Regions from separate parts of the Haloleucobacter ellipsoideus genome, predicted to be linked through region 3. Evidence: predicted binding sites of a transcription regulator. Region 3 holds the regulator's gene; each other region holds the start of a gene.
The links. Region 3 encodes LexA, which represses DNA repair genes until DNA is damaged. Its sites were predicted from a motif close to TGTTCNNNNTGTGTTCNG; they were not measured.
Positions count from the first base shown of each region.

Region 1: parE (DNA topoisomerase IV subunit B) is a predicted target of LexA. The motif match lies at 2,306-2,323, and genes of this name have one in related genera.
Region 2: ACT6QG_RS03925 (PA0069 family radical SAM protein) is a predicted target of LexA. The motif match lies at 1,728-1,745, and genes of this name have one in related genera.

Region 1 is NZ_JBQWAR010000019.1:127,483-132,765, reverse strand. It holds gene parE (DNA topoisomerase IV subunit B) at 101-2,134, opposite strand; gene argC (N-acetyl-gamma-glutamyl-phosphate reductase) at 2,425-3,477, shown strand; gene ACT6QG_RS10720 (OmpA family protein) at 3,592-5,283, opposite strand, start outside.
Region 2 is NZ_JBQWAR010000015.1:84,355-89,637, reverse strand. It holds gene pyc (pyruvate carboxylase) at 1-1,659, shown strand, start outside; gene ACT6QG_RS03925 (PA0069 family radical SAM protein) at 1,768-2,934, shown strand; gene ACT6QG_RS03920 (LysR family transcriptional regulator) at 2,937-3,893, opposite strand; gene ACT6QG_RS03915 (pirin family protein) at 4,013-4,711, shown strand; gene ACT6QG_RS03910 (acid phosphatase) at 4,787-5,283, opposite strand, start outside.
Region 3 is NZ_JBQWAR010000011.1:88,651-93,933, reverse strand. It holds gene gltX (glutamate--tRNA ligase) at 1-326, opposite strand, end outside; gene ACT6QG_RS01630 (ComEC/Rec2 family competence protein) at 473-2,767, shown strand; gene lexA (transcriptional repressor LexA) at 2,778-3,491, opposite strand; gene ACT6QG_RS01620 (molybdopterin molybdotransferase MoeA) at 3,647-4,861, opposite strand; gene moaC (cyclic pyranopterin monophosphate synthase MoaC) at 4,891-5,283, opposite strand, start outside.

The DNA of each region.
Region 1 (5,283 bases), on a different contig from region 3:
CGGGCCGCGCCTTTTTACTGGGGCACGCTCTATCTGGAAGAACGGCTCATTTTCTGCGGTTGCCCGACAATCCGGCATCTGCGCCTTTGGGGCATGCGGTTCAGATATCGAGCAGTTCCTCATCCGCGAAGGCCGCATGTTCGGTGATGAAGTGGAACCGGGCTTCGGGCTTGTTGCCCATCAGCCGCTCCACCAGATCCGCCGTTGCCGCGGCTTCCGCATCCGCAATGGTCACAAGCTGGAGCGTGCGGGTGAGCGGGCTCATGGTGGTTTCCTTGAGCTGGGCCGGCATCATTTCACCCAGCCCCTTGAATCGGCCCACATCAATCTTGCCCTTGCCGGTGAACTCTTTCTTCAGCAACTGATCCTTGTGGGCATCATCGCGCGCATACAGGGTTTTGGCGCCCTGCGTGATGCGATAGAGCGGCGGCACGGCGAGGAAAAGATGGCCGCCTTCGATCAGCTTCGGCATCTGGCGGAAGAAGAAGGTGACCAGCAATGAGGCGATATGGGCGCCGTCCACATCGGCATCGGTCATGATGATGACCTTCTCATAGCGCAGGTCCGCCTCCCGATACTGGCCAAGAGTGCCGCAGCCGAGCGCCTGTCCCAGATCCGTGAGTTGCTGGTTCTGGGCCAGCTTGTCCCGGCCCGCGCTGGCCACATTGAGGATCTTTCCGCGCAGGGGCAGAACGGCCTGGGTCTTGCGGTCCCGTGCCTGCTTGGCGGAACCTCCCGCCGAGTCGCCCTCGACGATGAAAAGCTCGGAGCCGGCAGCATCCGTATTGGAGCAATCAGCAAGCTTGCCGGGCAGGCGCAGCTTGCGCACCGCTGTCTTGCGGGCGACTTCTTTCTCCTGCTTGCGGCGCAGGCGCTCTTCCGCCCGGTCGATCACATGGTCGAGCAGGCGGGTGGCATGGGCTGGGTTGGCCGCAAGCCAGTGATCGAACGGATCCCGCAGCGCGCTTTCCACGATCCGCGCGGCTTCCGTGGTGGCGAGGCGATCCTTCGTCTGGCCCTGAAATTCCGGCTCCCGCACGAAGACTGAGAGCATGGCGGCGCAGCCGGTCATCACGTCATCACCGGTGATGACGCTGCCGCGCTTGCCGACGCCGGAGCGCTCGGCATGGTCGCGCAGGCCCTTGAGCAGCACGGCGCGCAGGCCGTTCTCATGGGTGCCGCCATCCGGGGTGGGAATGGTGTTGCAGTAGGAGGAGACGCTTCCATCCCCATCCGCCAGCCAGGCCACGGCCCATTCCACCGAGCCGTGCCCGCCGGTTTTCTGGATGCGGCCGGCGAAAATATCCGGGTGCACCAGGGTGCGCCCTTCAATCTCGATGGCGAGATAGTCCTTCAGGCCATTGGGGAAGCGGAAAACGGTCTTTTCCGGGATCCCCTCAACGCCCTTCAGCAGCGCGGCATCACAAGACCAGCGCACCTCCACGCCGCCAAACAGATAGGCCTTGGAGCGGGCCATGCGGAACACGCGCGCGGGCTCGAAATGGAGATCGTCGCCAAAAATCTCCGGGTCGGGATGAAAGCGCACACGGGTGCCGCGCCGATTGTTGACGCGCCCCACCTCTTCCAGCGGGGCCAGCGCGATGCCGCGGGAGAAGCACTGGCGATAGAGGGTCTGGTTCCGGGCAATCTCCACTTCCAGCACATCTGAAAGCGCATTCACCACAGAGATGCCAACGCCATGAAGGCCGCCGGATGTCTCATAGACCTGGCTGTCGAATTTTCCGCCGGCATGCAATGTGGTCATGATGACCTCAAGCGCCGATTTGCCCGGAAACTTGGGGTGCTCCTCCACCGGAATGCCGCGGCCATTATCGGAAACGGTCAGCGAGCCATCAGCCGCCAGATGCACCTCGATGAAGGTGGCATGGCCGGCCACCGCCTCGTCCATCGCATTGTCCACCACTTCGGCGAACAGATGGTGCAGGGCCTTGGAGTCCGTTCCGCCGATATACATGCCGGGGCGGCGGCGCACGGGCTCCAGCCCTTCCAGCACCTCGATATGCGCGGCGGTATATTCGGTCGCCATGGTCGGGACGCTCACCGCAGCCTTGCTTCTGGCCTTGGTCTTCGATGCAGGCGGCGGGGCGGCGAAAAGATCGTCAGGCTGGGACATGGACCTCGAAGCCGGATATGGCAGGCAAAATGGATGCAACGGGCTGGAAAGGCCCTTGCGTGCAGGAGAAACCTGACATGCGGACCTTAACAAGCTGCGGACATCACCTGGAGAATCGGAATGTGCTTTCGCCCATTCTGGCATGAAAGCTGCCAAACGCGGAGTCCAAATCGGAACAAAAAGGAAACATGTGGAGAGGGCAGTTGCGGCTTTCGCCTGTCTCGGGAAGAGTGTAGAGAACGCAATTGAAGAGCGTAGCCCCGCATATGGCGGCAGATGGAGAGAAAACGATGGCGGACGCAAAGGCGAAAATCGCAGTTCTTGGCGCTTCTGGTTATACCGGCGCGGAACTGGTGCGCCTGCTTCTGCGCCATCCGCACGTGGAGATTGCGGCGCTGACGGCAGACCGGAAGGCCGGCCAGACCATGGCCGAGGTGTTCCCCCAGTTCGCCCCCTATGAGCTGCCCCGGCTGGTTTCGATCAGTGAGGTGGACTTTTCCGGCATTGATCTGGTGTTCTGCGCTCTGCCCCATGGCACCACGCAGACCGTGATCAAGACCCTGTTCGAGAATAATGCACATGTGAAGGTTGTTGATCTTTCGGCCGATTTCCGCCTGAAGGATCCCGGTGCCTATGAGCAGTGGTACGGGCACCCCCATGCCGCGCTGGAACTGCAGAAGGAGGCGGCTTTCGGTCTGGTCGAGATCTATCGCGACGAGATTCGCAAGGCGCGTCTTGTCGCCAATCCCGGCTGCCACACCACCACTGCCATTCTGCCGGTGGTGCCGCTGCTGGAGGCCGGCGCCATCCAGCCTGAAAGCATCGTGGTGGATTCCAAGACCGGCATGTCCGGCGCTGGCCGCGCGGCCAAGGAAGCCATGCTGTTCTCCGAGGTTTCAGAGGGGGTCCATGCCTATTCCGTCGGATCGCACCGGCATATGGGTGAGCTGGATCAGGAATATTCCAAGGCGGCCGGCCGTCCGGTCACGCCGGTTTTCGTACCCCATCTCCTGCCCATGAACCGCGGCATCTATGCCAGCATCTATGTGCAGACCACGGGCGGCAAGGCAGAGGATCTGCATGCCATCCTCTCCAGCTTCTACAAGGGCGAGACCTTCGTGCATGTTCTGCCTTTCGGGCAGGTGCCGCAGTCCCGCCATGTGCGTGGCTCCAACCATGTGTTCATCGGTGTGGTGGCGGACCGGGTGCCGGGGCGCGCTGTCGTCATCTCCACCATTGACAATCTGGTGAAGGGGGCGTCCGGCCAGGCGGTGCAGAACATGAATCTGGTCATGGGTTTCCCGGAAGATGCAGGGCTCCGGCAGGTTGCCCTGATGCCCTGAGCATCACAGCTTCCCAAGCTTGAAATGAAAAAGGGGCGCTCCGGCATGGAGCGCCCCTTTTGAGTCTGCCCTTCCCCCGCTGCCTCAGGCCTTCGGGGGAAGGAGGGTCGGCAATCAGCGGACCTGGATTTCGTAGGTGATGCGACGGTTGTGCGCACGCCCTTCCGGCGTCTCATTGGTGTCCACCGGGTTGGCATCACCATAGCCGGTGGCGCTGATATCCTCGGCAGGCACGCCAGCCTCAACCATGATGGTCTTCACTGCTTCCGCGCGCTGCTCGGAGAGGGCGAGATTCATCTGCGCATCGCCGACATTGTCCGTATAGCCTTCGATGATCACGCGGGCACCCTGCGGCAGGCCCTTGATCAGTTCCGCAGCCTTGAGGATGACCTCACGCTCGGTGGCGGGCACGGTGGCGCTGCCGGTCTCGAACTCGATGGCAACCTGGTTCAGGGTCTGCGCAACATCCTTGCCGCGATAGCCGGACTGAAGGGCGTTCAGGGCACTGAGCGCGGATTCAGCAGAAAGGCGGGGGCTGGAAAGGTCCGGCAGGGTCACGGCAACATCACCGCCGAAAAGGGCCTTCAGCTTCTCCAGCAGGGAAGTGCGGTCCACATTCGGGGAAATGGCGCGGATGTCCACATCCGACCCATCAAGCACAACGTTCAGGCCGGGGCTCTTCACCAGACCCAGGAACTCACCCAGGCGGGTCAGCCAGCCGGGGGCCTGGTAACGCGGGTCGACAGAGAGATCACCGGAAATGTTCTCGGCGCCAAACACGTCAGCCAGAGTCTGCTTGATGGTGTCCGCGCTCGCGCTGTCCGGCACCGCGCCGCCAAAGATGACCTTGTTGCCCAGCTCGCGCAGGGAGAGGCGGGCAGGGCGGTCTGCCACCGGCTGTGCCGCGGCCGGCAGGGTGACCGAGCCCGAGGCGAAAGACTGGCGCAGTGCGCCGAGCAGGGCTTCACGGTCGGTTCCGGCCGGCAGGCTGTTCACCTTCAGGTGGTTGCCTTCAAACTGGGCATCAAGGCCGGGAAACTTGAGAGCCGTGAGCTGGCCGCCGAGATTGGCGAGCCAGGGGGCAGGGGCGGTGTTGGGGTCAACCGATACATTGCCACGAATACGGTCCGCGCCATAAACGGCAACAAGAGCGGCGAGAAGATCCTTGCGGCTGTCCTCATTCGCAACGGAGCCCTCATAGACCAGAACGCCATCCTCTTCCCGCAGGGAGAGGCGGGCCGGGCTGGTGGGGGCGGCGACCACCTCGGGCTGCTTCTCGGCAGCGGCGGGGGCCTCATGGCCAGCCTTGGGCGCATGGGCCTCCTGCTCGACAGCCTCGATGCTTGGCTGGGGCGGGGTTTCCTTTGCACCGGGCGTGGAGGACAGCTTGTGCCATGGGGTCAGCCAGAGCACCAGACCAAGAGCTGCCGCCAGAATCACGCCGCGCAGCAGCCAGTCCCCAATCTTCGACTTCACCAGATGATCCGGCGGCAGGCCGGGCGGCAGTGTGCCGGTCTTCAGGAAGGAGAATGCGGCATCCGGCAGGCCGGCGGGCACAACGCCATGATCGCTGATCAGCCCCAGAACCTTGGGCAGGGTAAAGCCGATGATGGAGGCGGCCTGCTCGGAGGTGCCCTTGAAGGTGCTGGCGATGGCGGCAATGGCCACCGAACCGAAGATCGCGCTCGCCTTCTCGCCATCCAGCACCGGGCCGGAGGCCGTTGCCCATGTCTCGGGAGAACCGGAAAGCCCTGCGGCCTTTACCTGTTCCACCACTGCGGTCAAACCCTGCGGCGCTTCATCGAG
Region 2 (5,283 bases), on a different contig from region 3:
CCGTGGGAGCGCCTCGCCGCCTTCCGCCAGAGCGCGCCCAACCTTCTGCTGCAAATGCTGCTGCGGGGCGCGAATGGCGTGGGCTACACCAATTACCCGGACAATGTGGTGCGCTTCTTCATCGCCCGCGCCGCGGAGGCGGGGATCGACCTGTTCCGCGTGTTCGATTGCCTGAACTGGGTGGAGAATACCCGGGTGGCGATTGATGCGGTGCTTGAGGCCGGCAAGATCGCGGAAGGCGCGATCTGCTATACGGGTGATGTGCTGGACCCGAACCGGGCGAAATATTCGCTCAATTATTATGCCGGTCTTGCGCGGGAGTTCGAGGCCGCCGGCTGCCAGATGCTCGCCATCAAGGACATGGCCGGCCTGCTGCGTCCCCCGGCCGCCCGTGCGCTGGTGCAGGCGCTGCGTGATGTGACGGACCTGCCCATCCATCTGCACATGCACGACACGTCCGGCATTGGCGGGGCGACACTCATCGCCGCCATCGAGGCCGGGGTGGATGCGATTGACGCGGCCACCGACGCCATGTCCGGCGCCACCTCCCAGCCCTGTCTCGGCTCCATCGTCGAGGCCCTGCGCCATACGGAGCGCGACAGTGGACTGGATGCGGAGGCCATCCGCCAGATCAGCTTCTACTGGGAAGGCGTGCGCGCCCTCTATGCGCCATTCGAGAGCGATCTGCGTTCGGGCGCATCGGAGGTGTATCTGCACGAAATGCCGGGCGGGCAGTTCACCAATCTCAAGGAGCAGGCCCGCTCGCTGGGGCTGGATACGCGCTGGCATGAGGTGGCCCGCGCCTACCGGCAGGCCAATGACATGTTCGGCGACATCATCAAGGTCACGCCCTCCTCCAAGGTGGTGGGCGACATGGCGCTGATGATGGTTGCCCAGAACCTGACCCCGGACGATGTGCTGGACCAGGACCGCGACATCGCCTTCCCCGCCTCGGTGGTGGAGATGCTGCGCGGGGATCTGGGCCAGCCGGCCGGTGGCTGGCCGCAGGCCCTGCAGAAGAAGGCCCTGAAGGGGGAAACCCCGAGCACCGCGCGCCCCGGCGCTTTGCTGGGCGAGGCGGATCTTGCCGCCGCCCGCAAGCAGGCGGAGCAGGATGCCGGACGGGAGGTGAGCGATAATGAGTTCGCCTCATGGCTGATGTATCCCAAGGTGTTCGCCACCTTTGCCCGCGCGGTGGAGGAGGGCGGCCCGGTGACCACCCTGCCCACCCCCACCTTCTTCAATGGCATGCAGCCGGGTGAGGAAGTCGTGGTGGAGCTGGAGCCCGGCAAGGCGCTTGTCGTGCGTCTTCAGGCCATCAGCGCGCCGGATGGCGAGGGCTATGTGAAGCTGTTCTTCGAGCTGAACGGCCAGCCGCGTGTCATCCGCATCGCTGACAAGACCCGCATCGTGAAGGGGGGGCGCCGCAAGGCCGAGGATGGCAACCCGGACCATATCGCCGCCCCCATGGCGGGTGCGATTTCCTCCATCGCGGTACGGGTGGGGCAGAAGGTTTCTTCCGGCGATGCCCTTCTGACCATGGAAGCCATGAAGATGGAAACCACACTGAACGCCCCGCGTGGTGGTGTGGTGAAGGAGATCGTGGCCAAGGTGCGCGACAATGTCGATGCCAAGGATCTGTTGATCATCCTTGAGTGATGGCGCGGCCCGGAGCAGCCCCGCAGATGCGGGCGTGCTCCGGGCGCCCGTGTCGAAACAGGGTTAATTGTTCTTCATTTGTTCCATGCTTTATGCTATGCATGAAGCATGAGCCCGATTGCTTCTCATATCCCCACCCCCTCCCTCCATCAGCCCGCGGGCCTGATGCCGGCGGATCTGTGTGCGGATGGCATGACGGATGCGGTGGTGGAGGCCGGACGGCGGCGCGGAAGAGGGGCCGTTTCCAATGCCACCGGGCGTTTTGAGTCTGCCGCGCGCATTGCCTTTGATGATGGCTGGCAGAGCCTTGAGGATCTGCCGCCTTTCCGCACCGAAGTGACAGCCGAGCGTGCCCGCACGGTCATCACCCGCAATGACTCGCCCGATATCGGGTTCGACCGCTCCATCAATCCCTATCGCGGCTGTGAGCATGGCTGTGTCTATTGCTATGCGCGGCCCACCCACGCCTATCACGGCCTTTCCGCCGGTCTGGATTTCGAGACCCGCCTGTTCGTCAAGCCGGATGCACCGGACCTGCTGCGCCGGGAACTTTCCCACCCGCGCTACAAGCCCAGGGTGATCGCCCTCGGCACCAGCACGGATCCCTATCAGCCGATCGAGCGGCAATATGAGGTGACACGGCGGCTTCTGGAGGTTCTGGCCGAGTTTGGCCATCCGGTGGGGATTGTCACCAAATCCGGTCTGGTGGCGCGGGATATCGATATTCTGGCCCCCATGGCGGAACGGGGGCTGGTGAAGGTGGCCATATCCATGACCACGCTGGATCCGAAGCTGTCCCGGCTGATGGAGCCGCGCGCGGCGAGCCCGCTGCGCCGCCTGTCCACCATCCGCGCCCTGAGCGAGGCGGGCATTCCTGTCACGGTGCTGACCGCGCCACTCATTCCGGCCCTGAACGACATGGAGATCGAGCGTATTCTGGATGCGGCCAAGGCGGCCGGCGCCAGTCAGGCCGGCTATGTCACGCTGCGCCTGCCGCTGGAGGTGGCAGACCTGTTCCGCGAATGGCTGGTGACCCATTTCCCGGACAAGGCCCGCCATGTGCTGGCGCTGGTGCGGCAGATGCATGGGGGCAAGGACTATGACCCCACTTTCGGTAAGCGCATGCGCGGGGACGGCCCCTATGCCTGGACCATCGGCCGGCGGTTCGAGCTGGCGGCCCGCCGCCTGGGCCTGCACGGGCGCGGCGTGAAACTGACAACCGAGCATTTCCACCGTGCGCCGGTGGTTGGCGAGCAGCTTTCGCTGTTCGACTGAGATCAGAAAGGCGCCGGGCCGGCAGGGTCCGCACCGATATCCGGCAGCGTGCCATGTGCATCATCCGGCCCGGTGGCGCAGAACTGCTCCAGCAGCCATGTCGCGCCCGGGCCGGGTGGCGTATCGCGCCGCCAGATGCCGAAGAAGCGGTAGGCGCCGGCGGGCTGGTCGGGCATGTGCAGGCGGCACAATGTGCCATCCACCAGATCCGGCTGCACCAGTGGCAGGGGCATGTTGCCCCAGCCTATGCCTTCGCGCAGCAAGGCGTGTTTCGCACCCAGATCCGCCAGCCGCCAGGTGCGCGGGCTGAGAACGGAAAAGTCCCGCCCGGCGGTGAAGCGGGAGCGATCCGTCAGCACCAGCTGCACATGGTTGCGTCCTGCGCCCGCGGGGATCTGCGCCATGCGGCTCAAGGGATGGTCCGGCGCGGCGACAGGCGCCATCACCACGGAACCCGCCGCCACCCGCTCCAGCTCCCCTATGCCAATCGCCAGATGCCCGGAGATGCCGATAGCGGCTTTTCCATCCAGCACCATGGCGGCCACCGCACCCAGCGCCTCCACATGCAGGCGCAGCGAGACCGTGGGGCAGGCCAGCGCGAAACCGCGCAGCACCCGTGCCAGCCGTTCCGCCGGCAGCATCACGTCCACGGCCAGATCAACCTCCGCCTCCATGCCATCCAGAAGACCCTTCACCCGCGCGCGCAGGCCATCCATGCCCTGTGTCACCGTGCGGGCTTCCGCCAGCACGGCCCGGCCGGCGGCGGTGAGGCGGGGCTTGCGGGTGCCTTCCCGCTCGAACAGGGACAGGCCGAGCTGAAGTTCCAGATTCGAGATGCCATAGCTGATGACGGAAACCGCCCGGTTCAGGCGCCGGGCCGCGCCGGCAAAGCTGCCAGCCTCCACAACCGCCAGGAAAATGCGAAGCTGCTCGAAACTGGGCGTGCCGGGCGCATCCATCTTTTCAACTTTCCTGAACGAAATGAATGAATTTATCCCGCTTCTCTTGAAGGCATACAAGCCCCATCTTCCTCTCAAGACAGGCGCCCGGTGGCGCCGGACATATCGGGAGACGGGAGATGATTGAACTGCGCCCCTTTTCCAGCCTGGGTCACGCCAATCACGGCTGGCTGGATGCAAGACACCATTTCAGCTTCGCGAACTATCACGACCCGGCGCGCATGCACTGGGGCAATCTGCGGGTGTGGAATGATGACTGGATCGCCCCCAAGACCGGCTTTCCGCCGCACCCCCACCGCGACATGGAAATCATCACCTATGTCCGCGAAGGCGCGATCAGCCATGAGGACAGCCTGGGCAACAAGGGCCGCACCGTGGCTGGAGATGTGCAGGTGATGTCTGCCGGCACCGGCATCGTGCATGCCGAATATAACCGGGAGGAGATGCCCACCCGCCTGTTCCAGATCTGGATCATCCCCACCCGCAATGGTGAGGAGCCGGCCTGGGGCACCAAGCCCTTCCCGAAGGGTGAGCGGGGTGGGCGGTTCGTGCCTCTGGCCTCCGGTTTCCGGGAAGACAGCGAGGCCCTGCCCATCCGCACCGATGCGCGCGTGCTGGGCGCAACCCTGAAGGCCGGTGAATCGGTTGAATATACGCTCGGGGCGAACCGCTTCGGCTATCTCGTCCCCGCCACCGGAGAGATCGAGGTGGATGGCGTGCGCGCCCATGCCCGCGATGGCATCGCCATCAGCGCGGTGGAGTGCTTCCGCGTCACGGCCCTTGCCGACAGCGAGCTCGTTCTGGTGGATGCCGCCTGAGGGGAAGGGACAGGGGTCAAGCAGAGGCCGGATCCGGCCTCCATCCGCATTGTCTCTCCGGGCCTGAGGATGGGGCTAGTTCGTGCCGGTGAGGCTGTCCTGCAGGGCTTTCGCCTGAGCGGCACAATCCTGCCTGGGGGCATGGCCGGCGGCGCGAGCCGCAGCCAGCTCGGCACGGGCAGCTTCCATGTCCTGCATGAAATCCGCCCGGCCATGCAGGCGCGCCAGTGTCGCGTGGCTCATCACCCGCGCCTGCTGGATGTCGCTGTACCAGTGGACATTGCAGATCATCCGGCTCTCGCCATAACTCGCGCCGCGCGCCATCAGGGCATTGGCCCGCTCGGGCGCAAGCTCCGAGAGCAGCAGCGCCAGCGTCCATCCGCGCGCCGCATGGGCGGAGGGATAGGAGCCATTGCTGCGCAATGAGTCCTCCTTGTGGGGCGTGCAGCTGGTCTCGCCCCGCGCCACAAACGGGCGGGTGAAGGCATAATGCGTCTTGGCCGCACGGGTGGAGCGGGAGGTATCCCGCATGGCCCGCATCAGCAGCATATGCAGCCGGGGGGTCTGCTGTG
Region 3 (5,283 bases):
ATTTCATCCAGTTCTTCGGGGGAGGCGTAGCAGCGATAGGCCGTGCCCCGCGCCAGCATCTCCTCCACCACGGCACGGTGCCGCTCGGCCCGCGCAAACTGGTAGATCGGCTCTCCATCACACTCGATTCCGAGCCAGCTCAACCCTTCGAGGATCGCATCAATGGCTTCCCGCGTGGAGCGCTGGCGATCGGTATCCTCGATCCGCAGCAGCATGCGGCCGCCCTTCGCTCTGGCATAGAGCCAGTTGAACAGAGCCGTGCGCGCGCCGCCAATATGCAGGAAGCCCGTGGGTGAAGGTGCAAAACGTGTGACGATCTCGGACATGGAGAACTCGGCGAAGCCAGACTCGCATAAGCAAGCAGGACATTTTGACGGAAAACGTCATGGCAAAGCCTGACGGCGTTGTACGCATAGGCGCACGATGTTCGTCCGTGTAGCATAGCCGTGACAGACAAGAAACCGGAACAGGCATGAGCGAGGGCAGGGGGCATGAGAAGCAGGAGCGGCTGGCGCTTCCGGGCGCGCGTGTTCCTGAACCGCCACCCGGCGCGCCACCTGCCCACCATGAAAGGGACTGGAGAGACGGTTTCGCGCGCCCCTGGAGGGTGCCCGGCATCATTCATCTTGTGTTGCGCCGGCTGGGTGAGGAATGGGCGCTGCAAAGTGTCGCCGGGCGCCTCTCCCTGTGGCTGCCTGTCGCGCTGGGTCTTGGCGTTCTGCTGTATTTTGCAGCCCCGCAGGAACCTGCGCTCTGGGCCTGCCTGATTCTGTTCGCGATTTCTGCCGGCGGGGCATGGATCAGCCGCAGGCGGCCTTTTGCCTTCAGCGCCATGCTTGTTCTCGCGGCCATCAGCGGCGGTATCACGCTGGGGGCGGGGCATACGGCGTGGATTGCCCATGATGTTGTGATTCCGCCGGATTATCCCGTGCGCCTGACCGGCTATGTGGAAAAGGTCGAGAGGCGGGTGAAGAGTGACCGTATCCTGCTTCGGCTGGATGATACGCCCATTCGCGGATTGAGTACCCCGCCTGCGCTGGTGCGCCTGACCCTTCGCAAGGGCACTGCTCCGCCCGTGGGAAGCCGGGTGAGACAACTGGCCCAACTGCTGCCGCCATTGGGCGCGGCCATGCCCGGAGGGCATGATTTCGGGCGCGCACCATGGTTCTCCGGCATCGGGGCGGTGGGTTTCGGGCTGGGTGCGCCAGTTGTGGAGCCTGCTGGGTCTCCACCCTTTTCCGTCCGGTTTGCCATGGGGATGGATGCCGTGCGCAGAGGGCTGGAAGCGCGGATTTACCAGTCCTTGTCCGGTGTGCCGGCGGCCATTGCGCTGGCTCTGGTTTCGGGCGACCGCACGGCCATTCCCCTTGAGGTGGAGGACAGCATGCGCGTCTCCGGCCTCACCCACATTCTCTCCATTTCAGGGCTGCATATGGCGATGGTGGCAGGCACGCTGTTTGCCATCATCCGGGGAGGACTGGCGCTTTTCCCGGCGCTGGCACTGGGCTGGCCCATCAAGTCCATCGCGGCTGTGATCGCCCTTGCGGGCAGCGCCTTCTATCTGCTGCTTTCCGGCAATGACCCACCGGCACAGCGCTCCTTCATCATGGTTGCCGTGGTGCTCGCGGGGGTGCTGATTGGACGAAGGGCCCTGACCCTGAGGACGGTTTCCGTTGCGGCAGTCATCATGCTTGCCTTCACACCGTCCGCCATTCTGGGGGCGGGGACGCAGATGTCCTTTGCGGCAACTCTGGCACTGGTTGCCGGATATGAGGTGTTCAATATTGCCCGGTTGCAGCCGCGCATGACGGGCTTGTCCAGATGGCTGTTGGCGGTGCCCATGCTGTTCATGCTGGGCATTGCCGTAACAACACTGCTTGCGGGCACTGCCTCATCACCCTATGGGGCCTATCATTTCCAGCGCGCGGCAACATATGGGCTGCTGGCCAATCTGGCCGCCATGCCGGTGGTTTCCTTTCTGGTAATGCCTTTTGGGCTGGTCGGGGTTCTGCTCATTCCGTTTGGCTGGGACGGGCTGGCCTGGCCTGTCATGGGGCTTGGCATAGAGCTGATGGTGCAGATCTCCGATTGGGTGACCCGCCTGCCAAATGCCGATGTCGCCGTGACATGGATGAATCTGGGCTGCCTGATGTGGCTGACACTGGCGCTGCTGTGCGCCTGTCTCTTCATCGGACGCCTGCGCCTTCTCGCGCTGTTTCCTCTGGCTTTTGCCGCGCTTGCAGCCGGGCCCCTGCCACGCCCGGATATTCTTGTTGCATCCAACGGCACGACCATTGGCATCAGGGGGGCGGATGGACGCCTTTCCATTGTGGATGCCAAACGGGGACGTTTGACAGCAGAACAGTGGCTGAGCCGGGAGGGCGACAGACGCACCGCCACAAGCGAAGGGCTGGATCACGCCTTCCGCTGTGATGCTGAAGGCTGTGTTGGCCAGTTGCCGAACGGCGAGCGTATCGCCATATCGCACCAGCCGGAAAGTCTGGTGGCCGACTGTCTGAATGCCAATATCGTCGTCAGCCGTCACATGCCGCCCGGTGATTGCCAGGCCCGTGTCATCACACTGGAGGAACTCTCCCGCACAGGCACACTGGCCTTGTTTCTGAAGCCGGAAGGCTGGCACGAGATGCCCACCCGGGCGCCATCTGTAGACCGTCCCTGGCTGCCTCCTGTCGCCAAAGAACCCACACCCGGCTCTTCGGGAACATGGGATACAGGCTCGGCAGAAGCAGAGGCATTTTCTGAATAGGCGACGCCATTCAGTAGCGGCGCATCAATCCGACAAGACGGCCCTGAATGCGTACCCGGTCCGGGCCAAAAATGCGGGTTTCATATGCAGGATTGGCCGCCTCAAGGGCAATGGATGCCCCCTTGCGCCGCAGGCGTTTGAGTGTGGCCTCTTCATCATCGATCAGGGCGACGATGATGTCTCCGGTCTCCGCACTTTCGCATTTGCGGATCAGCACCGTATCCCCGTCGAGAATACCGGCCTCGATCATGCTGTCGCCCCGCACTTCCAGAGCGTAATGCTCGCCGGAACCAAGAATTTCAGGCGGAACATTCAGGGTGTGGCTGCGGCTCTGGATGGCGGAAATAGGTGTTCCGGCGGCTATCCGTCCCATCATCGGCACGGCAACGCCCTGCGCCGGGGCATCTTCTTCCCCCTCCGGCACGGAGTGTACCCGCCCCAGGCTTCCCTCGATAACAGATGGAGAGAACCCCCGCGCCGAGCTGCGTCCACCAATTCCGGGAGAGACGCTGTCAGGCAGGCGCACGACCTCAAGAGCGCGGGCACGATTGGGCAGGCGGCGGATGAAGCCCCGCTCTTCCAGAGCCGTAATCAGCCGGTGAATGCCGGATTTGGAGCGCAGATCGAGCGCTTCCTTCATTTCGTCAAAGGAAGGCGGAACACCGGTTTCCTTTACACGTTCATGAATGAAGCGAAGCAAGTCATATTGCTTGCGTGTCAGCATCTCCACGCCCCCGTCTCGATGCGGCAACCACGGGCTGCGGCACAAATGCCGCTCAATCCTGCCCGCTGAACGCGCCATGAGTGAAACAAATCAGGAACGATGATTTATCTGTTCCATTTGTGTTCTGCAAGAGTGAAGATGGAGTTAAAGTCCATTTAATCAAAAAACGGGATGATTTCACATGTCTCGCCAGCGCGGGCGGCTGGCGCATCAGGCGCGCGCACCAGCAGGCAGTCCGAGCCGGCCATCACGGCCAGCATGGCACTGTCCTGCACTTTTGCCGGGGTCACGAGCAAGGCGCCATCATCCGCGCGAACAGTCGTGGCGCGCATGAAATCCTTGCGGGAGCCGTTGGACTTCACATCAACAGCCAGACGCGCGGGAATGGTCGGCAATGTGCCGGCCGCCTCTCCCTGCATCACCCGCAGCAGCGGTGCCATGAAGAGGACAGAGCAGACATGGGAGGAGACCGGATTGCCGGGCAATCCAAGACACAATGCCTTGCCTTTTGTACCGAACATCAATGGCTTGCCCGGTCGCAACGCAATCTTGTGGACATGCAGGTCCACCCCTTCCGCACGCAGGGCAGGGGCTACAAGGTCATGATCCCCGACCGATGCCCCGCCTGTTGAAACCAGCAGGTCGAACTCCCCGCCCACACCACGCGCAACGGCTTGCCGGGTGGCCTCCATCTGGTCTGGCACAATGCCGAGATCCGTCACCTCGGCCCCGAGCTGGCGGGCGAGGGCAGCAAGCCCAAAGGCATTGGAGACGACAATCTCACCCTGGGCACCGGTCCCCTGACCGGGCAGGACAAGCTCATCACCCGTCTGCATCAGCGCCACGCGGGGGCGGCGCGCCACCAGCAAAGTGGGATGGTCCATCGCCGCAGCCAGCATGACATCGCGCGCACTCAGGCGATGCCCCGCCTTGAGACCGGGCGTGTCTTTCAGAAAATCACAGCCCATTCGGCGGATATTGCGTCCCATGGGCGTGGGCTGGGTGGTGGTGATGAATTCATCTTCCCGCTGCGTATCTTCCTGAATGACAACGGTCTGCGCCCCCTCGGGAATGACCGCGCCGGTAAAGATCCGCACCGCCTCGCCAGAGCCGACAATGCCCGCGAAGGGGCGACCTGCGGCAGATTCGCCGATAATCCGCAGTCTTGCGCCCTGCTGTGTGCCATCAGCGCCGCACACGGCATAGCCATCCATGGCAGACATGTCCGCCGGGGGCTGGGAACGCCGCGCCAGCACATCCTGCGCCAGCACCCGGCCTGCCGCCTGCCCAACCGGAACCTGCTCCACGCCGAGAAGAGCGGCGGAAGAGGTGATCTGACACAGGGCGTCCTCAACAGCGATCAGGGCCATGATGGCGCGTCCTCCCGTTAGAATGACCTTTAGGCCTGCGCCTGCCAGTGTCCGCTGCGGCCGCCGGCCTTTTCCAGCAACCGGATGGCCTCGATCCGCATGCCGCGGTCAACGGCCTTGGCCATGTCATAAATGGTGAGGCAGGCCACGCTCACAGCCGTAAGGGCCTCCATCTCCACCCCCGTCTGCCCAGAGGTCTTGACCCGGGCCGTGACACGCAGGCCGGGAAGGGCCTCATCCGGTTCCAGCTCCAGCTCAACCTTTGAGAGCATGAGCGGATGGCACAGGGGAATCAGCTCATGGGTGCGCTTGGCGGCCATGATGCCAGCAATGCGGGAAACGCCAAGAACATCCCCCTTCTTCGCATTGCCGGAGAGGATGAGCGACAGGGTCTCCGCCGCCATGAGAACACAGCCTTCCGC